DNA from 3 places in the Shouchella sp. JSM 1781072 genome. Region 2 is predicted to be linked to each of the others. Evidence: predicted binding sites of a transcription regulator. Region 2 holds the regulator's gene; each other region holds the start of a gene.
What was found. The regulator LexA, encoded in region 2, represses DNA repair genes until DNA is damaged. The targets are predictions, from matches to a motif close to CGAACATATGTTCG.
Positions count from the first base shown of each region.

Region 1 (7,174 bases), on a different contig from region 2:
AGTATTGCAATAACTGACATCTTTTCACTTCTTTCAACATTTTAAAACGACGCTACACAACTTCCACCTCTACTGGTATATCATATTTCACAGTGAAAATCACTCTTTTTTCTTCTGTTGTCTCATAAAAATGATGGTTACGAGCCAAGGGTCATTTTATGCCCCTTACCTCTTATCATATTGGTCTAATTTCTTAATGTTGTACCAAATAAAGCCAACAAAAAGCCCTCCAACCGCGTACCCTAAAAAGTTAGATAAAAATTGCTCCAATCCCACTTCTCGGCCTGCAATGAATCGATATAGTGTGAGAAGCGATGTAACAACTAGAGGGAAAATGATGACACTAAACAGGAAAATAAATCCTTTTTTCGGCATGCTATCGTCTCCCTTCATAATCTACGAATGACTCCAAACTCCTCCACCACCGTGAGTAAATCCACATTTTTCATAAAAGCTCTGTTTATCGGCACCATAAGAGACTGTTACAATCTCTAATCCAAATGCATCCGCCTCGACTAAAAGTGCTTTGACGAGTTTGACACCAATTCCATTTCCTTGATAGTGCGGGTGTACCATGATGTCTTCTAAATAACCGTGTTCTAAGCCCATTCCACATACATAACCGAACCCAATTAACTCCTGATGTTCGTTTCTTACCCCTACCCAAAAGTTACAACGCTCAAGTAAAGCAGGAAAATCTTGATCTCTTCTAGCCCAACCTATCTTTTCTCTTAATGAGGGAACTTCCTCATGTTTTATTGGTAGATTTATTCTAGGATTGTACATGTTGAGTGAACACTCCTTTTTTTAAATGAATTTTTTGAATCTTTAACGGTTTATGAACGTACTACAAATTTAATTAGAAAACATGGGATCATAGTCATTTCAGAAAATGAACTACCCGCATACCTTTCATCTATTTAACGATTAGTTTTTTAACCAGTATCACTATTTCGCTTTTAGCATCTTCTTTATAAGAACTTCCGTTTGTTGGATACTCTTCTCATCCAGGTTATCCTGCATGGCGTAGCCTATAGCTTGAAACATTTCTTTGTACTCGCCCGTTTAAGATAATTTTTTTAATCAAACGTTTAATTAGCTAACGAAACCCTATACATACAAGCTTTTTTCATGTGTGCTCGTTGCATTCTATACCATCTATTTATTCATCATTTTCTTGACCGAACAATTTAGATTGATCGTCTAAACTTATACACGACGGCTCCAGGCTCTTTATCAAGATTATTTGAGACAATCTCTTCTTGAAAAATAAATCCTCTTGCTTCGTAAAAAGGAATACCTTTTACGTTACCTCGTTGCACGGTGACGAATTGCTCTCTAGCTCCGAACGCTTTCTGTTGTTGTGTAACTGCATCTAAAAGCTTTGTACCTATTCCTTCATTTCGGCGCTGTGGGTCTAAGTAAATGACATAGAGCCAGCCCGTTCCCTTTTTCGTCATTCCGCCTCCTGCTGCGCCAACAACTTGACCATGATCTAAGGCTACAAAATAGCCTCCCCACGAATGTGTCGGCTCTCCTACTTCTTTAGCAATGCGATCAGGATTGTAATACGTTTCACACTGCTTTTCTATGTACGACTCTGATAATATGCACTTAGAAACATCACGATAACCCGCGCGACAGACGTAGATAATTCCTGGAATGTGCGCGTCATCAGCTTTTTGAACGTCGATCACCTTCTACTCCTCCTCTTTTCTTTCAGTTATAGCTAATTCGATAAACTCAAACTGAATCCTTTTGAATAATTCTCTAGTCCACAACACAAACTAAGTTAAAAATCGATAAAGGATGGGTATAATGGATTATCCAACCATTCATACAAACATTTGGGACGGAGTCATAGCGGTTCCGATTGTGTTAGTGCTTACACAACTCATAAAAGTTGTCTTCCCTATTAAGCCTTCATTTGTCCCGACTATTGCCACATTACTAGGGCTTGCTATGTCTATTTTTTTTAGTCATCCTCATAGTTTGTCCGCTGGAATTTTCATGGGTTTCTTTTATGGAAGTGCAGCTATCGGAACTTATGCCGGGCTCAAGAATTCTTGGAAACAATTTCGAGAACAGCATAATGAATAAAAAAAAGATAACACTTTTTGAAATATCGTTTTAGCGATATCTTATCTCACCTGTATATGTTTAATTCGAAATCGTTTAACAAGTTCTAATTAAGGGTATTGGAACCGCATACTTTATAGAAAGGATTGGTGGAATGTTTGAAGATGGATTTGCTTTAGAGTTACCTTTTTTAGAGGGGATTGTTAACCCAGTTAACGATATAATTTGGACATACATACTAATTGGTTTACTTATTATTGCTGGATTATATTTTACTATCCGTACAAAATTTGTTCAGATTCGCATGTTCCCAGAGATGTTCCGCGTCATCACAGAAAAACGGAGCAGTAAGACAGGAGTTTCCGCTTTCCAAGCCTTTACGATTAGCGCCGCAGCTAGAGTGGGAACCGGTAATATTACAGGTGTTGCCCTCGCCATTACAGTAGGTGGACCTGGTGCGGTTTTTTGGATGTGGATCATTGCAGCTGTCGGTATGGCAACAGGTTTTATCGAAAGTACGCTTGGTCAACTTTACAAGGAGAAAGATGGCGATCGCTATCGCGGAGGTCCAGCTTACTACATACATAAAGCATTAGGAAAACGCTGGCTAAGTATCTTGTTTGTCATTTTAATCGTTTCTTGTTTTGGAATGATTTTTAATGCTTTGCAGGTCAATACCATTACCGATTCCTTCCAAACCGCTTTTGATACAAACCGCTTGCTCATGGCACTTATTCTAGCGGCAGTCACAGCCGTTATTATTTTCGGCGGGGTCAAACGAATTGTGAAAGTAACGCAACTTGTTGTTCCTTTTATGGCGGTTGCGTATATGGGGGTTGCACTTTACATTATTTTCGTCAATATAGATCAAATACCTGGCGTGTTTTCGTTAATTTTCAGTGAAGCATTTGGTCTTACACAAGCAGTCGGAGGCGGCTTTGGTGCAGCGATTATGGAAGGTGCACGAAGAGGGTTATTCTCAAATGAAGCTGGTATGGGGAGCGTGCCAAATGCAGCCGCTGCGGCAAATGTTTCGCACCCAGCAAAACAAGGGTTATTCCAATCACTTGGCGTTTTCTTTGATACGATGCTCGTTTGTACTTCTACCGCATTTATCATTCTATTGTCATCTGGATACATGGATGTCGATGGAGAAGGGGCAACGATTACTCAATTTGCGATGTCTCAACATATAGGTGATTGGGCAAGTGCTTTTGTTGCTATCGCCCTACTATTCTTTGCGTATAGTTCTGTCTTAGGGAATTATTACTTTGGTGAAACCAACATTGAGTTTTTAAAGAACGGTGCTCGCTTTTTACCGATTTACCGAGTTGCATTTATCATTATGGGAATTCTAGGTGGTATTGCGACAGTTGAACTTATTTGGACAATGGCAGATCTATTCATGGCTCTAATGGCTATTGTTAATATCACTGTTATATTGCTACTCACAAAGAAAGCCGTTATTTTGCTTCAAGATTACACCGAACAACGGAAACAAGGAAAAGACCCCGTTTTCTATTCTTCTAAGTATCCAGAGATCAAAAATACAGATTGCTGGGGCGATGATGAAGAAAGTCGTTAATTCATAAGATGCCGCTCCTTTATGGAGTGGCTTTTTTAAGACTGAAAACCATCTATTCTCGGCTTGATCTATGACACAAGATCTTTCATTTGGTTTAATGACAAGATATTGTCATATGTGAATACTCTACGCTGGCGTTTGCTATGACAATAGGCTACAAACCAGCGTTCTTTTAAATACAAGACCGAAATGACTCTCTGTGAAATGACTCCATTCGCATTCATATAAATCATTGTTACACGACCTTTATTTTCTAGCGCTCGTTGTAATACACCCTTTATCATAGCAAGCCCTCCTTTTATTTCTTTTATTATACACGAACGTATATTCGATATCAAGAAAAAACAAGAAAATATGTTCGTGTTCATTAATCAAAATTCCCGCCTCTCACTCTATTTGTACAATTGAATTGAGATCTCCCTTGCACTATGATCATACTAATAACATCTTTGGAAAGGGCTCTTTATTATGAAAAAATGGATGAAACGGATACTTCTTCTACTGTCTTCCATTATCCTTCTATTGATCATCGCTTTTTTTACTTGGACTCAATTCACATACGACCGAACCGACATTCAAGGGATTCAACTATCGGAGCCACTTCCTACAGAAGATGATTGGCTCGTTTACACTGCAGAAGACGCGGAAGTTGGAATCGTTCTTTATCCTGGCGCAAAAGTTGAGCCTGACGCCTATGCTTATGTAGCACAAGAACTTTCAAAACAAAGGATAACAGTAGCTGTTCCTTCTGTGACTCTTAACTTATCCATTTTAGATCGTTCCAAAGCCAATGAAATTATTGATCAAGACCCTGATCTTGATTGGTATATCGGGGTGGGGCTGCTGCTGCGATGTACGCTGACGATCATTTAAACAAGATAAGTGGTCTTATACTATTGGGAGCCTATGCAGCAAGTAATGACGATTTGTATCAATCCTCTTTGCCTGTCCTATCCCTTTTTGGATCTGAAGACGGCTTAAGTACGCCAGAAAAAATTGAAGATACACGCGAAAATCTTCCACCTACCACCGACTATATTGAAATAGAGGGCGGAAATCATGCTTATTTTGGCGTGTACGGTGAACAATCTGGGGATGGCGATGCGGACATAACTGTAGCCGAGCAACAAGAAATGTTGATTGAAGAGGTTGTTTCTTGGATAGACAATCATAATTAAGAAGGATAGAAAAAATCCGCACCTCTTTGACAAATCGGTGCGGATTTTATCTTTTATTTTTTATCTGCAAACGATACGCCATCTTTGCGATAGTGTAGCTTAATGTTTGACAGCAATTCACTTGCTCCTGATTCAATCGCATCTTCTTGTATCGACTTGATGAGCGTCATGACTGAATCAAAATCTCCCTCAATCACTGTTTCTAAAGGACCTACCTCATACTTTAAACCAGACTCCTCTACAAGCTTGAGTGAATGTTGTATCATTCCTCCTGTGTGGTCTTCTTTAAGATTTGGCAAGAGTTGTATTCCTGCGAGTACAGTTGACATGGATTTTCAGCTCCTTATTTGAGTCTAACATCGTCCTTCTATTATATTCCTTAACCGTTCGTTTCTTTTATCAAACCTCTTTAATTCACAATCCCGTGATAAATCACTTCTGTATTTATCGTTACTGTTAACGGCGTTGTGGAATACGCTTCTTCCCAGTTCATACCCTGCCAATCGTCATAATAGAAGGCCCTTATCTGTTTTCCAATTCCATAATAGTCACAGTTGGCTTCTTGAATAATACGGAGTACTTCTTCTGATTCTTTCTGTAACTTGTTGTTTATTTCATCATTCAACTTTGTTACGTGCTCTTCGATGTAAAGCGTATCTCTAGGATATTCAACAACGTTCAAGGTTAACGCCACATCAATATGAGCTTTAAATTGTTTAGAAGCTTCTTTTGTCACGGTAAGTTCTCTATTCTTTTCTTCTACATCAACTGTGACATAGTTATGCACTCGATTCTCTTCGTTATCGGTTACTCTAATATTAAGGCGCTGAGGCTTTAATCGCTCACGATCCATTAACATTAATCGCAAGGTTTGATCTGCGTTCATTTGCCCAGTCATATGATCATTATCAAAGAGCGCCAAGCCTTCTAGCGCGACATTCTCATGATCAATGGTGTGCAATAAAGGTAATACGAAATCTATACCGTTGTCGAAAAGGGCGCTTAGCACATTCTCCATCGAAGCTTTCGGAATCGCATCCACTGCTTCTGAACCTACTAATAAATCCCCTAAGTAATCACTAATCAATGGGGTTTCAGCAGTTTTTACATAAAGCGCTCGTTTGGCATCGCCTTTTACTACAGCAATGCGCGCGTTTGTTGTTGATAAAGGCGATCGATAGTGGACATCAAGTAAAGAGTAAATATTTTCTTCAGCTAATGCTTGGCTTAATAACGTGACGCGGTTTTTAGATGCATAAAGCTCGCCAGATACTTTTCGATCTAAGTTCATGCGACTGTCTCTAGGTGTATTCCCTACGGCAGAAATAATTGCCGGCTCTTGTGAACTTGCTGTTTGAGCTCCACTTTCATTAGGAGCTCCACCAATTGTTACAATCGTTGTCTCAATTAATTCTTCATCGGTCTTATCAAGCGCTTGAGAATAGATAAGGTTAATATCTTTTACCAACCGCTCATCCCAACAGCCAGATAATAAGATTAGTGTAAGTAAAATCAACCCCCATTTCCTCATAATTTCGCCTCCTTTTTCTTCCCAATCGATAAAAGAACCAACACTACCGGGAGCAAAAAAGTTAGATAGGCGCTAGGTTTATTAATATAGGAAACCAACTCACTAAACTCGTTAATTGTTGTTGGCAAAAATTTAATGACTGCTGTGAGCAAAACGAGTACAAGTACAACGAGATGGTACCGAGATGTGCGAAAGAGCCGCATCATTCCAATGGCACCACAATAAATAAAAATTACGTAGGTCGTAATTATGCTTATGGACCAAAATGACAGAAAGATTAAGTCTAATCGCTCAATAATCGTTAGAGAAAACGACTTGATCATGTATAAAAAGGGTTCGGGCAAAAGTTTCATTTCTCCGTGACTAAATGTTAGAAAAGAGGTCATCAAGACAATAACGTAGATGAAGGTGACGCTCCAGTGCGCTGCCGATAAGACTTTAAATTTTTGTTTTGGAGAACCATCAACATGCGGGAGAACAACCGATACAACAATAAATCCATTAATCGCAAACATTGAAGCAAATAAACCTTTTGTAATGCCCGACATATCCGCAACGCCAATAGGTAATAAATGAAGATAGTCCCCATAGATAAAGGCATAACCTGCAACAACTGGAATTGTTAAAACGATTGGAGCGGTCAAGACAAGCATACGGCCAATATTTTTAAGACTCGAAAATAACATCGGTAAACATGCTGCAAGAAAAAGAATCATAAAAATGGATTCTGGTGTTTTGGTCAAAATCCAAATAGCAATAAGCTGAGTAAATCCTTTTAATACAAGACCCGCCAACATGAAA
Region 1 is NZ_JBHFQE010000002.1:490,607-497,780, forward strand. Features, by position in the region: gene ACE1TH_RS12015 (hypothetical protein) at 1-20, opposite strand, end outside; gene ACE1TH_RS12020 (hypothetical protein) at 166-375, opposite strand; gene ACE1TH_RS12025 (GNAT family N-acetyltransferase) at 397-786, opposite strand; gene ACE1TH_RS12030 (GNAT family N-acetyltransferase) at 1,191-1,697, opposite strand; gene ACE1TH_RS12035 (hypothetical protein) at 1,819-2,100, shown strand; gene ACE1TH_RS12040 (alanine/glycine:cation symporter family protein) at 2,234-3,664, shown strand; gene ACE1TH_RS12045 (WYL domain-containing protein) at 3,733-3,948, opposite strand; partial or broken gene ACE1TH_RS12050 (alpha/beta hydrolase) at 4,145-4,842, shown strand; gene ACE1TH_RS12055 (thiamine-binding protein) at 4,896-5,171, opposite strand; gene ACE1TH_RS12060 (Ger(x)C family spore germination protein) at 5,252-6,373, opposite strand; gene ACE1TH_RS12065 (GerAB/ArcD/ProY family transporter) at 6,370-7,174, opposite strand, start outside.
Region 1: ACE1TH_RS12045 (WYL domain-containing protein) is a predicted target of LexA. The motif match lies at 3,982-3,995, and genes of this name have one in related genera.

Region 2 (7,174 bases):
TTATTTGGTGTGAATGGATCGGGCATGCACTTGAACATGTCATTATTCACAAAAGACGGCAATGCGTTTTACGATGAGAAAACAGAAAGCCAATTAAGTAAAACAGCGATGCAATTCTTAAGCGGTATTTTGGAACATGCGGAAGGATTCACGGCGATTACAAATCCAATCGTGAATTCGTACAAGCGTTTAGTGCCAGGTTACGAAGCACCAGTTTACATCGCATGGTCGATGCGTAACCGTTCACCACTTATTCGAATTCCATCTTCACGCGGTGTGTCAACACGTGTTGAAGTTCGTAGTCCAGATCCATCTGCTAACCCGTACCTTGCTATGGCGGTGATGCTTGCATCTGGTCTAGATGGCATTAAGCGTAAAATGACGCCTCCAGAAGCGACGGATCGCAATATTTATGTGATGAGTAAAGAAGAACGTGTTGAAGAAGGCATTAAAGCGCTACCGGCATCACTTGGCGAGGCACTTGAGAGCCTTGTAAAAGATGAGGTGCTTGTTAAAGCGCTAGGCGAGCACGCAGTTGAACACTTTATTGAAGCGAAAGAAATTGAATGGGATATGTTCCGTACGCAAGTCCACCCGTGGGAACGCGAACAGTTCATGCAGAACTACTAAAAGAGGAAGCCCTTGACACATCTTGTGTTGAGGGTTTTTTTTTAGGGACAAATGACACGTTGAACCTAGTTTGAGATAATCGACTGTTAAATAGATTCCTTACAGAAATAACTTTATGTAACCGTAAAACCCCGCTTTTTAGCGAGGTTTTAAAGGGAAATCTACAAAGAAATCCGTTAATTTAGATGTGGGGAGTCATGTACACGAAAAAGTACTCTTGTAGCGCAATCCACTTTTTTATATTTAGAAAAAGAATGGTGGATAAAAATACGGGAAAAAGCCTATACCGCCGAACCTTCCATATGGGAAAAACCTCGGTCGATAGCGACGGTATCTCCAACCACCAAATTGTCGAGCTTCTTCCTGATGAATGTCTTCACCAATCAACAGCGTAATGCCATCCTCGCGAACTTCTGTTAAGATGCCGTCCAACATTTGACCATCAGACATTTTTAATTCGACATGGTGATCTTTCATTTGTTGACATTGATCTTTCATATTGCCATAAAGATGCTGGCTATTCGTTTGAACATACGGATGTTGATTCGACTGTAGAGAAGCGTAATCATTGTTATTTTGCTGCATCTGCTGATACTCATTTGTTTGATGAGGCACGAATCCATTAAAACCATTTATTGCGTCATGAGAATGTCGATTCGAATGATAGTGTGGCATGCCCGTCTGATAAGGGTATTGAGGAAAATACCCATTAGAATAAGTATTCATCTCTTTCACTCCTTTTTCTAAAGCCAGTGTATTCACCTACAGCTTGTTAGGTACGTGTTCTAAAAGGTTTTTTAATGATTAAAACGGCTAGGTGGGAAGGATTACCTTAAATACAGTAGGTGTAAGTAAAAACGTTTAAATGAATCCACTTACAATAAGAGCGGGTATAAAAGCCTCGTACAATCAGGTTGTTTTATTGACTTCGATCATACGTTCGTATATACTAGAATTGTATACAACGAGAATGAAAGAGGCGTCGTTTTTATGGATGAGCAAGATTTTAAGCTTCCAGAACCGAATCGAGACACCACTCGTAAAATCATTCACATTGATATGGATGCCTTTTTTTCGTCAGTAGAAGAACGAGATAATCCGGCGCTAAAAGGCAAACCGGTTATTATTGCGAAGCACCCTCGAACCACTGGTGGAAAGGGAATTGTATCCACCGCTAATTATGAAGCAAGAAAATATGGCATTCACTCTGCGATGAGTGCGTATGAAGCTTACAAACGTTGTCCTGAAGGGATTTTTATAAAAGGCAATTACAAAGCTTATCAAAAAGCTTCTCTCGCTATCCGGGAAATTATGTTTACTTATACGGAGTTAGTAGAACCCATGTCCATTGATGAAGCTTATTTAGATGTGACGGATAATCATTATCATGAAAAGAGTGCGAGTAAATTAGCCCGTCAAATTCAGCTTGATATTTGGGAGAAAACGGGGCTAACAAGTTCTGCAGGCGTATCCTATAATAAATTTTTAGCTAAAATTGCGTCCGATGTCAAAAAGCCTGCTGGACTCACTGTCATTCCACCAGACAAGGCACTGACGTTTATAAAAGAACTAGCCGTAGAGAAGTTTCCAGGTATCGGGCCAAAAACTGCTGAAAAAATGCACAGTCTGAACATCTATGTAGGCGATGATTTATACAAGATGACTCAGCTTGATCTTGTTCATCATTTCGGAAAAGCTGGTTTATCTTATTACAAACGAGCAAGGGGCATTGATAACAATCGGCTGAAACTGCATCGTGATCGAAAATCGGTTGGAAAAGAACATACGTATGCACAACCACTTGTAACCGATGAAGATGTTTTATTAAAACTAAGACTTTTAGCAGATGAAGTGCAAGCTTCCCTTGAACGAGTAAAAAAACAAGGGAAAACTATTGTCTTGAAGATTCGCTATCGATCATTTGAAACGATAACGAGGCGGATTAGTTTACCTGATTACGTTCACACAAGTGAAGCGTTATATCAGTATGTGCAAGAATTGTGGTTTGAATATGGAGAGATCCGTCACCAAGTTCGTTTGCTTGGAGTGAGTGTAACGAATTTAGTTGAAATACGCTACCAAACACTTTCGCTTTTTTGAAGCGGTTAAAGATAAAATAAAATAATTCCTACAATGACAAGTAACAAAAACAGGACAAGAATGGTGATAAGCAATACCATTTCATCTGAAAGATCCATTCCATTCGCCTCCTATGTATGGGTTATAGTCATCCTATGAAATTTTTTCGGATGTGTGAAAAGAGAATGAAATGAAAGAAAACGGGCTGTTTAGACTCTTTTCTTACAGATTTAGCTAGGAGAGAGCGTTTGACGGCTGTTTTTTTTTCGCATATATTTAGAGTTGCGAAATAAACAAGGAAGATCTTTAGACAACGAAGGTGATCAGTATAAAAGCGGAAAAGCGTAATTTAATGATTATGTGGTTTGCCAACTTGTTTGTTGGTGCAAGTATGACAATGGTCATTCCATTTTTATCTCTTTACATTGAATCGTTCGGACAATATTCAGGTGAAGATGTTCAAAGATGGTCTGGCTTTGTTTTCGGTATTTCTTTCTTAGTTGCTTTTCTCGTTGCGCCAATTTGGGGACGAATTGGAGATCGTTACGGACGAAAAAAAGTACTCATTGGAACTGGTTTTGGGATTGCCATCTCGGTATTTCTTATGGGGTATGTTCAATCTGTTGAGGCATTGTTTGTTCTGCGTGCTTTCATGGGGCTTGCGACAGGGTTTATCCCTGCATCAATGGCTCTAATTGCAGCACAAAGTAGTAAGCGTACAGCAGGAGAAACGCTCGGAACTTTACAGACAGGTACTGTTTCTGGAGGTTTACTAGGACCTTTGTTTGGAGGTCTGATCGCAGATACTGTTGGAATGGAATTAACGTTTGTATTGACCGCGTCAATCTTAACCCTCGCATCACTACTTGTTGTTTTTGGGGTAAAAGAAGTGATTTATGAAGAAAAAGGTGAGAAAAAGCGGAAATATGCAGCAAAAGAGGTACTGGCATTTATTGTTCGTTCCCCTATGCTAATCATGGTAATGGTTGTAGCGCTCATTATTCAAATGGCATTGTTTAGCGTCCAGCCACTTTTAGCTCTATTCGTTAATGATTTAGTCGGGCCAGTTGAAAATATGGCATTTTTAGCCGGTTTAGCGTTTTCAATAACCGGTTTAGGGAACTTATTGTCAACTCGAAAATGGGGACAGCTAGGTGATCGAATGGGCCATGAAAAGGTAATGCTCATTTTACTTATTTTGTCTGGTGTGTTTTTCATTCCGCAAGCATTCGTTGATTCACTCTGGCAATTAATTGTGTTACGCTTCGTCTTTGGTTTAGCGGTAGGAGGATTAATTCCTTGCACGACAGCGTTTATTCGCCAAGCGTGTCCAGTATCGATGCAAGGGGAAGTGCTCGGTTATAATCAAAGCTTTCGTTTTTTAGGAAACGTATTAGGACCGGTCTCAGGCGGTTTAATTGCAGCGAGTTTTGGTATTCCGTATGTATTTATTAGTGCCGGCGTCTTGTTTCTTCTGACCGCGATTGTTTTAAAAATCATGTTAAATAGTGAAAGTAAAAAAGAAGAGAATGAGGCTGACAGTCAAGCCCATCATCAATAAAGGCGTAAAAAAAGAGCACTGGGTTTTCCGGTGCTCTTTCTTTATGTTTAATGGATCGTTCGGAAAACACCAATGACTTTTCCTAAAATCGTACAATTGTCTAGTATAATCGGCTTCATTGTTGAATTTTCAGGCTGAAGGCGAATGTAGTTCTTTTCTCGGAAAAAACGTTTGACGGTGGCTTCATTTTCATCAGTCATCGCAACAATAATATCACCATTATCAGCACTTTGCTGTTGCTTCACAATGACTTGGTCCCCATCGAAAATACCCGCTTCGATCATACTTTCACCTTGAATAACTAAGGCATACACTTGTTCATGACCAGACATATGATCTGGAAGGGGGAGGTAGTCATCGATATTTTCAATCGCTGTAATTGGACTACCTGCTGTAACCTTACCAATTACAGGAATATAGCGTGCACGTTCACGAATAATGGAAGGCTCGTCCAGTGCTTCTTCAAGCGAAAGCACTTCAATTGCTCGAGGTTTCGTAGGATCACGACGAATGTATCCTTTCTTTTCAAGACGAGCAAGATGACCATGTACGGTTGAGCTTGATGCTAAACCTACTGCTTCCCCAATTTCACGTACGGAAGGCGGATAGCCTTTCTTTTTTACTTCATCTTTAATAAATAATAAAATTTCTTCTTGTCTAGTAGATAATTTAGACACTCCTCTTCACCTGCTTTATCTATGTATTCGTTATCTTTACTTTAGCACATCGAACATACGAACGCAAACATAAGTTCTAAAAATGCTTGACACGAACAAAAGTTCGAAGTATCTTAGAGTAAGAACAAATATTCTTACGAACGGGTGATCGATAATGAAGAAGAATCAAGAAAAAGGAATTATTATTGCTGGTATTATTACTGTTTTATTTATGTTTAGTAGTTTGTTATCCTTTGATGGTGATGAGAACGAGCAAGTAGAGGATCGAAACAGCAATACGGACAGTCACGTAATCCTTTTAAATGATCGTTAGTCGCTGAAACATTGCAGTGGGAGGTACAGTATGAAACGAAATAAAGCCATTTTATATTGTCGAGTTAGTACGGATAAAGAAAGTCAACAAACGTCTTTAGCTCGTCAAGAAGATGAATTAGTGAAAATGGCTCATCAACATGGAATAGAAGTGAGCGATTGTCTTTCTGAGGTTGCTAGTGGATATGACTTGGATCGCGATAATCTTCTATTTCTTTTAGATCAAGCAAAAAAACAAACGTTTACGCATTTGCTTGTAACAGACGAGACGAGAATTGGTAGGGGAAGAGCGAGGACTGCTATTCTATATCAACTTCAAAAGTATGGCATTACGATTTATACATGTCACAACGATGGTGCATTACATTTATCAGAAGCAGACGAGATGGTTTTTGAAATCGTAGCCATCGTGGAAGAGTACCAGCGAAAATTACATAACTTGAAAATCAAACGCGGGATGAGAAAAGCGATTGAAAAAGGGTATCATCCGGAGCGCAACTTAAAAGATACAGGTAGTGGGGGACGCAGTAAAAAAGACCTCCCAATTGAAGAAATTGTTAGATTGCGAGAGAAAAAGCTAACGTTTCATGACATTGCGATAACGTTAAATGGGTTAGGTTATCATTGTTCAAAAGCAACGGTACATCGGCGTTTTCAGCAATACGAGCAAACAAAATCAGATGAGTTGATCTAATGAAATGAAGATGCTATGATGACAACCGAAGGATAGGTGATTGACGTTGTTATCAAAATCAAAATTAGACCGAATCAATGAACTGTCTCAACTAGCGAAGACATCAGGATTAACGAAGCAGCAAAAAGACGAACAGCAAGCGCTTCGAAAAGAATATTTAAATACGTTCCGCTCCACATTTAAAAATCAACTACATTCCGTTAAAGTTGTTGATGAAGAGGGTACGGATGTGACACCGCAAAAGCTAAAAGATAGTAAAGCACAAAAACAAAATCCACCACACTAAATGTACAAGCTCCCGTCAGGCTTGTACATTTTTTTTATTTTGTTTATGATGGAAACGTACGAAGAATGAAAGGGTGTAACAAATGAAAAACAATATTGAAGAATTAGCGGTAAATACCATTCGAACACTTTCAATTGATAGTATTGAAAAAGCCAATTCAGGTCACCCTGGGATGCCAATGGGCGCAGCGCCAATGGCGTTGGATTTATGGGCAAATCACATGAATCATAACCCAGCAAACCCTGAGTGGACAAACCGAGATCGTTTTGTCTTATCAGCAGGACATGGTTCCATGCTTTTATATAGCCTTCTTCATTTGACAGGTTATGATGTGACGTTGGATGATTTGAAATCATTTCGTCAGTTAGGAAGTCGTACGCCAGGACACCCAGAATATGGTCATACGGCAGGCGTTGAAGCAACAACAGGTCCACTTGGGCAAGGTGTTGCAATGGCAGTAGGGATGGCAATGGCGGAGCGTCACTTAGCTGCGACATACAATACAGATGACCATGAAATTGTTGATCATTTCACGTATGCGATTTGTGGAGACGGTGATTTAATGGAAGGTGTGTCTGCAGAAGCAGCGTCACTTGCGGGTCATTTAAAATTAAATCGTCTTGTTGTTCTTTATGATTCAAATGATATCTCGTTAGATGGAGATTTACATGAGTCGTTTTCAGAAAGTGTTGAAGATCGTTTTAAAGCTTATGGCTGGAACGTTATTTTTGTTGAAGATGGCACGAATCTAGCTGAAATTAATAAAGCGATTACGGAAGCAAAAACATCTGATCGCCCGACATTAATTGAAGTGAAGACAGTAATTGGCTTCGGTTCACCAAATAAATCAGCCAAATCTGCATCCCATGGTGCGCCGCTTGGATCTGATGAAGTAGCCCTTACTAAAGAAGCGTATAAGTGGACGTACGAAAAAG
Region 2 is NZ_JBHFQE010000001.1:900,850-908,023, forward strand. Features, by position in the region: gene glnA (type I glutamate--ammonia ligase) at 1-630, shown strand, start outside; gene ACE1TH_RS04780 (hypothetical protein) at 874-1,356, opposite strand; gene dinB (DNA polymerase IV) at 1,621-2,730, shown strand; gene ACE1TH_RS04790 (MFS transporter) at 3,062-4,270, shown strand; gene lexA (transcriptional repressor LexA) at 4,318-4,947, opposite strand; gene ACE1TH_RS04800 (hypothetical protein) at 5,102-5,260, shown strand; gene ACE1TH_RS04805 (YneB family resolvase-like protein) at 5,291-5,953, shown strand; gene ACE1TH_RS04810 (DUF896 domain-containing protein) at 6,000-6,239, shown strand; gene tkt (transketolase) at 6,322-7,174, shown strand, end outside.

Region 3 (7,174 bases), 710 kb from region 2:
AAACATGTCAATTCCTCTTATAACCCCGTCAATTAGTGAATCAGGTGATCCAACCCCCATTAAATACCGTGGTTTATCTTCAGGCATTAGGGGTGTTGTAAATTCCAGCACACGATTCATGACGTCTTTCGGCTCTCCGACAGACAATCCACCTACAGCATAACCGGGGAAATCCAGTGATGTCAAATCTTTCGCGCTCTGTTTACGAAGTTCTTCATATTCGCCACCTTGAATGATCCCAAACAATCCTTGAAGCGAAGATTTTCCAGAATTATGATGTTCCGTTAAACAACGTTCCGCCCAGCGACTTGTCCGTTCTACCGACTGCCTCATATAGCTATAATCCGCTGGATACGGCGGACATTCATCAAACGCCATCATAATATCTGAACCGAGAGCATGTTGAATTTGCATCGCTTTCTCAGGTGACAAAAAGAGCTTTTCACCACTTAAATGGTTGCGAAAATGAACCCCTTCTTCTTCAATTTTACGCAAATCACTTAAACTAAATACCTGAAATCCACCAGAATCCGTTAAAATTGGCTTATCCCAGTTCATAAACTGGTGCAAACCACCAGCTTCTTGGATAATATCTTCTCCAGGTCGTAGCCATAAATGATACGTGTTGCTCAAAATAATCTGCGCATCCATTGCTTTAAGATCTTCAGGACTCATGGTTTTTACTGTAGCCATCGTTCCTACAGGCATGAACATTGGCGTTTCAAATGTTCCATGCGGTGTATGCACCCTTCCTAACCTAGCTCCGGTTTGCTTACATGTTTTAATGTGTTCATACGTAATCGGCACTGTCAATTTCTAGATTCTCCTTTATTTATGAGGGCGAACAAACATTGCGTCCCCAAAGCTAAAAAACCGATAATGGTTCTTTACAGCGTGCGAGTATGCATGTAGTAAGAACTCTCTGCCTGTCATTGCGCTAACAAGCATGACGAGCGTCGACTTCGGCAAGTGAAAATTCGTCAGCAGTCCATCAATCCCTTTAAACGTGTAGCCGGGATAAATAAAAATCGACGTCCAACCAGTTTCAGCAATGAATTCACCATTCTTTTCCACAATCGTTTCGAGCGTCCGCGCTGACGTCGTTCCTACAGCTATAATGTTGTTCCCATTTGTTTTTGTTTGTTGCAAAATCGTCGCCGCTTCTTCCGACAGCTCATAATATTCCGCATGCATCTTATGATCCAATACATCATCTGCACTTACTGGGCGAAATGTTCCTAATCCAACATGCAAGGTTAAATAAACAATCGAAACCCCTTTAGCTTTGATTGCATCAAGTAACTCCGTTGTAAAGTGAAGCCCTGCAGTCGGTGCAGCAGCTGACCCGAGTTGCTTTGCGTAGACCGTTTGATAACGATCGCGATCTTCCAATCTTTCCTTTATATACGGTGGGAGAGGCATCGATCCTAATTGATCCAGCAGTTCATAGAACACTCCCTCATATGAGAATTCAACAATTCTACCACCGTCTGCTTTTTCTTCAATACACATTGCTTTTAACTGTCCGTCCCCAAAAGTAACGACGGTGCCCACTTTCACTCTTTTCGCGGGTTTTACAAGCGTTTCCCAGCAATCACCAACCGTTTGCTTTAATAGCAGAAACTCAATTACGGCTCCGGTTTCTTGTTTTTCCCCGATTAATCGAGCAGGTAATACCTTTGTATCATTCAGCACCAAACAATCACCAGCAGAAAACTCATTTACGATATCCGCAAAAGTTTGATCGAACAGACGATCATGATCACGATCAAGCACGAGAAGCCTTGATTGACTTCGTGATTCTAGTGGTGTCTGCGCAATAAGCTCTTCAGGTAAATAAAAATCAAATTCGTTTACGTTCAACCCAATCACCTTTTTATTTGTACTCTAACTTTAGTCAAAACTTCTACTAGCATACCGTTGTATGCGTAAAACTGCAACCTTCTTATCTTCGAATCAATGAAAGAATAAGAGAAAGCACAATACTTATTATGATGCATGTCACAATCGGGAAGTAAATGGTCATATTTCCGTTTTTAAAAAGGAAGTCCCCTGGCAATCGTCCAAGCGGTATAAAGCGTCCTGCGACTTCCCAGATTAGCCCAATAACTAAGATAATGCCGCCAACGATCATAAGCGTTCTACCCATCACTCGGCTCCAATCCAAAGTGTGTATAGCTACTTGGTGTCGCAATTCGTCCCCGAGGGGTCCGCTGAATAAATCCAATTTGCAACAAATATGGCTCGTACACTTCTTCGAGCGTGTCAGCTTCTTCACCAATGGAAGCGGCAATCGTTTCGATCCCTACAGGACCACCATTAAAGCGATGGATAATCCCTTTTATTAATTTTTCATCAATATGATCGAGTCCGAGCGGATCAACCTGCAAACGCTCTAGTGCGTGTTGCGCAATATCTAAAGAAATGTTGTCTAATCCTTCTACTTGAGCAAAATCTCTTACTCGCTTTAATAGTCGATTGGCAATTCGAGGCGTGCCTCTTGATCTTCTTGCAATTTCAACTTCAGCCTCTTGCGTTAATTCAACATCAAATACAGTGGCAGACCGATTAATAATCTTTGCTAAATCGTCAGGCTTATAATAATCCAACCTCGAAAGAACACCAAAGCGATCCCGCAAAGGTGCGGAAATCATTCCTGCTTTTGTTGTTGCTCCCACTAATGTAAATGGCGGTAAATCGAGACGTACCGATCTCGCAGTTGGCCCTTTTCCTATAACAATATCAATACAAAAGTCTTCCATTGCAGGATACAAGATCTCTTCAATTACACGATTTAAGCGATGAATTTCATCGATAAATAACACGTCCCCTGGTTCCAAAGACGTAAGAATAGCCGCTAAGTCACCAGCTCTTTCAATAGCTGGTCCTGCCGTCGTTTTGATTTGTCCACCCATTTCATGAGCAATAATGGCAGCAAGCGTTGTTTTTCCAAGCCCAGGCGGTCCATATAAAAGAACATGGTCTAGCGCTTCTTGCCTTAACTTTGCTGCTTTCATAAAGATAGATAGATTGTCTTTCACTTCATCTTGACCAATATACTCTTCTAAAAGAGCTGGCCGAAGCTGTTGCTCTGTTTGTTCTTCTAACTCTGTTGTTTCCGCCGAAACGACTCGCTCATCCATACCCGTTCCCCCAATCTATGTACGAAGCATTAATGCAAGCGCGCGTTTAATGTATTCATCTGTCTCGAGGTCTTCTTCCACAAGCTTTTTCTTCACTTTATTTAGCTCTTTATCCACATAACCAAGTGCTTTTAACGCTTCCAAGGCATCAGCCAGATTGTCGGATTCCTGTTTGACTGCTTTGACATCAACTTCGAACAACGATGTAGACGTAAAATCATCTAACTTTCCTTTTAAGTCTAGAATAATTTGGCGTGCAGTCTTCTTCCCAATTCCAGGAAAACGCGTTAACAGCGCCTCGTCCTCTCGTTCAATTGCCTCAACAATTTGATCGGTTTGACCAGCTGCTAAAACCGCTAACGCCCCTTTTGGCCCAATTCCAGATACACTTAACAATTTTTCAAATAGACTACGCTCTTTTTTATCTTTGAATCCATACAATCGTTCAAAATCTTCACGAACATAATGATGTGTGACAACTTTAATTGTCTGGTCTTTTTCAACTGAAAAACGGTATGGATTTGCACACAGTAATTGATAGCCAATTCCATTTGTTTCTACGACTAAATGTGAAGGTTCAATTTCTACCAACACACCTTTAACATAATCAATCATTTATTCTCCTCCAAAAAAACCGAACATTTATTTCTATAGTAGCACACTCATTTTAAGACATAAAGACGGATATCCCGCAACATTCATTGAACGCCATGTCAATCTTGAACTAAACGTGAGGGAGTGGAAAAAAGCTTATCGTTAAGTCGATAAGCTTTACTACTAAATCTTTATTCCTAATAACGAGTCTGGCTACGAACCAATAACAGCTTGCAGTGCTTCTACAGACGACACTTTCAATCCAGTCGTTAAAGCGGCTCTTTCTGACTCCGTTAATTCATACGTACCCATTTGATTATAGGTTTGCACAATTTCTTTCGCTTCCGGTTGACCTGTATATAAGATTAGCTCATTCTCTTCTGAAATACCTAAGTACCCATTTTGCTTAACTTCAGGAGACAAATCTACAATTTCTTGCTTAAAATGAACAAATCCTTTTTTCTGATCAACCATTTGCCAATCACCATATTCATACCAAAAGTCACTCATTGAATCAACGGTTTCTTTCTTTATTACTTCACGGCTAACACCATCAGCAAAAACCGTCTCGAGTAAAAGTTCAACCTCGTTCTCGATTTGTTCTGATGCCACATTCGGTGGCTGTTGCACAGGTTTACTCTCATTCCAAATAATAAATGTACTATAAAACAAAATGACTGAAAAAGCTCCTAGCGTAAAGGGAATCCAGTGCTTGGTAATGATGTGTTTATACATATGTGTTGTGCTCCTATCTTTTCCTGATGCCATCCATTCTTACCATTCTTCTTTATTTCTATTCGAAGAAAACGACACAAGGTTTTCATATTTCTACCAGAAACTAAGAAAAGAACCATGTAAAATGGAACTATAGAAACGAGGAGTGATAGGATGAAAAAAATCAGTTTGCACTTATTGACTTTATTATTCATTGTTGTACTTGCCGCATGTGGAAGTGACAACACAACAGAACCTGAAAATGAAAGCGCAACAACAGACGAAACATTGACGATCCAAGCGTTAAACTGGCGGTTTGACCAAGAGGAATATGTTGTACCTTCAGGAGAAACGACCATTGAATTAGTAAACGCAAGTGGGAATCACGGAATTATTATTCAGGAGGCAGATAGTGGAGAAGATGTCGTTTTAAATCGAGCTGGCACAACTGTCGCTTCCCTAGAGCCTGGTGAATATCAAATTATTTGTTCCATTCCATGCGGAAGCGGTCATACAGAAATGGTCGCTTCATTAGTTGTAACCTAAAAAAAAGAAGGCAGCTGCCTTCTTCTTTTTTTAACGGCTTTTCTCAAATGGACGTTTTGCCGCGTGACCTAAATCTTTCATCATTGCCGCAAACGTACTTTCCACTTCCTTAAAAGCGGAACCTGTACGTAATTGATCATCCATTTTAGACATAGATTCATGCATGTCATGATCGGCAGTAATGGTTACATGTTTCCCTTTTCCCATCACCTTTTGAACATGACGATTCATTTTACTTTCAACGTCATGAGGTTTCCCATCCGCTTGGTACCCAATAACAACATCGTTATCTTTTACCATAACACGTGGCTCTTTCACACCATCAATTTTTTCAAGCTCAGTCGTCAACATCCCAACGTGCTTTCCATCATAATCTTTATGATAATGAGCTTTTGTTGATTTCGTTTGCATGGATGATTGCTTTGAAGAATGTTTGAATTGCATTCCTCTTCCACTCATCGTGTCGTTCGTACGATTAAGCATACCGTTTTCGTCTACCATCCCAGGTCGTCCGTTCCCAGTCATGCCACGTCCGTGAGACATTTTGCGGTTTTGATTGTAATGCGCTTTCGGATTATTCATGCGATCGTTCTTTTGCGAGAATCGATTGTTTTGATAATATTCTTTACCACCAACACCATTTCCATAATAAGGATAGTTGGCTGTATAATCATCGCCATTGTTATCATAACCCATTTGCGCTTCGCTTCCACGGTACATATTCCCATGTGTCTGAGATTGATCTGCACCATTACAAGCTGTTAATCCAGTGGCAACAATGGTTGCACATAAAAAAGAAGTTACGGTTTTTCTCATATTTAAAATCCCCCTTCTAGTGATAGTGTCCACTAAAAGAGGGATTCTAATCTGTTAGTTGTTGGATGGTAAATTAGCTTTCTTGATCGTCTGTTTCATCATAATTATTGAGTTGTTCTTTTGGCTCATAAGGTGCATATGAAGAAGGCGATGCATGCATCGTCTCCCACTGTGGCGCTTGATTGTGCGGGACTGCTTGTCGGTATCCATTATGATTTTCGTATTGAGGTTGAGGCTGGTACTGTTGCTCCATTTGCGGATAAAACCAACTTGTATTCGCTGTATTCCATTGTCCATCTTTCTTTACAAATGTTGGTTGTTCTTGTTCATTATTCATTCCTTGCATTGGTGCGTGATGATTTCCGTTCATTCCGCCCATTCCTTGCATCGGTGCGTGATGATTTCCGTTCATTCCGCCCATTCCTTGCATGGGCGCATGATGATTTCCATTCATTCCGCCCATTCCTTGCATCGGCGCGTGATGATTTCCATTCATTCCACCCATTCCTTGCATTGGCGCATGCTGGTTCCCGTTCATTCCGCCCATTCCTTGCATCGGCGCATGATGATTTCCATTCATTCCACCCATTCCTTGCATCGGGGCGTGATGATTTCCATTCATTCCACCCATTCCTTGCATCGGCGCATGATGATTTCCATTCATTCCACCCATTCCTTGCATCGGGGCGTGATGATTTCCATTCATTCCACCCATTCCTTGCATTGGCGCATGCTGATTTCCGTTCATTCCGCCCATTCCTTGCATCGGCGCATGATGATTTCCATTCATTCCACCCATTCCTTGCATCGGCATGTGCTGATTGCCATTCATCCCTTGCATCGGTGCGTGATGATTGCCATTCATTCCGCCCATTCCTTGCATTGGTGCGTGATGGTTTCCATTCATTCCGCCCATTTCTTGCATCGGTGCGTGATGGTTTCCATTCATGCTCTCTGTTTGGGGAGCATAAGTATTTTGCATTGAACCTTGAGAAGAGTTCCATTGATTCATCATATGCTCTACGTTATTATTTTGAGGCTGTGTGGACGGATTGCTCTGGTTTTGTGTCGGCATATACTGACTGGATTGATTTCCACATGAAGAACATGGAGGCTTTGGCGGAAGTGGTTTCGGTTCTGATTGGTATTTTTTCTCCGTTTTTGGTGGCGCCTCTAGTGTTTTTGGTACATCAAACGTTTGGATTTCACTCGCGTTTGTTTTAGGATTTTTTAAAGGTTGAATTTTTTCTTTTTTGCTTGTTACAGGTTTTTCCTCTTTTTTCACTGTCTTTTCTTTACGGACAGCAACCGTTGGCGAAGGGATTTTCACTTTCATTCCAGGCATCAACATCTCGGGATTT
Region 3 is NZ_JBHFQE010000001.1:1,608,637-1,615,810, forward strand. Features, by position in the region: gene tgt (tRNA guanosine(34) transglycosylase Tgt) at 1-807, opposite strand, end outside; gene queA (tRNA preQ1(34) S-adenosylmethionine ribosyltransferase-isomerase QueA) at 829-1,863, opposite strand; gene ACE1TH_RS08600 (DUF2905 domain-containing protein) at 1,946-2,149, opposite strand; gene ruvB (Holliday junction branch migration DNA helicase RuvB) at 2,142-3,143, opposite strand; gene ruvA (Holliday junction branch migration protein RuvA) at 3,159-3,758, opposite strand; gene ACE1TH_RS08615 (BofC C-terminal domain-containing protein) at 3,951-4,472, opposite strand; gene ACE1TH_RS08620 (cupredoxin domain-containing protein) at 4,626-4,997, shown strand; gene ACE1TH_RS08625 (YhcN/YlaJ family sporulation lipoprotein) at 5,028-5,813, opposite strand; gene ACE1TH_RS08630 (LysM peptidoglycan-binding domain-containing protein) at 5,887-7,174, opposite strand, start outside.
Region 3: ruvA (Holliday junction branch migration protein RuvA) is a predicted target of LexA. The motif match lies at 3,779-3,792, and genes of this name have one in related genera.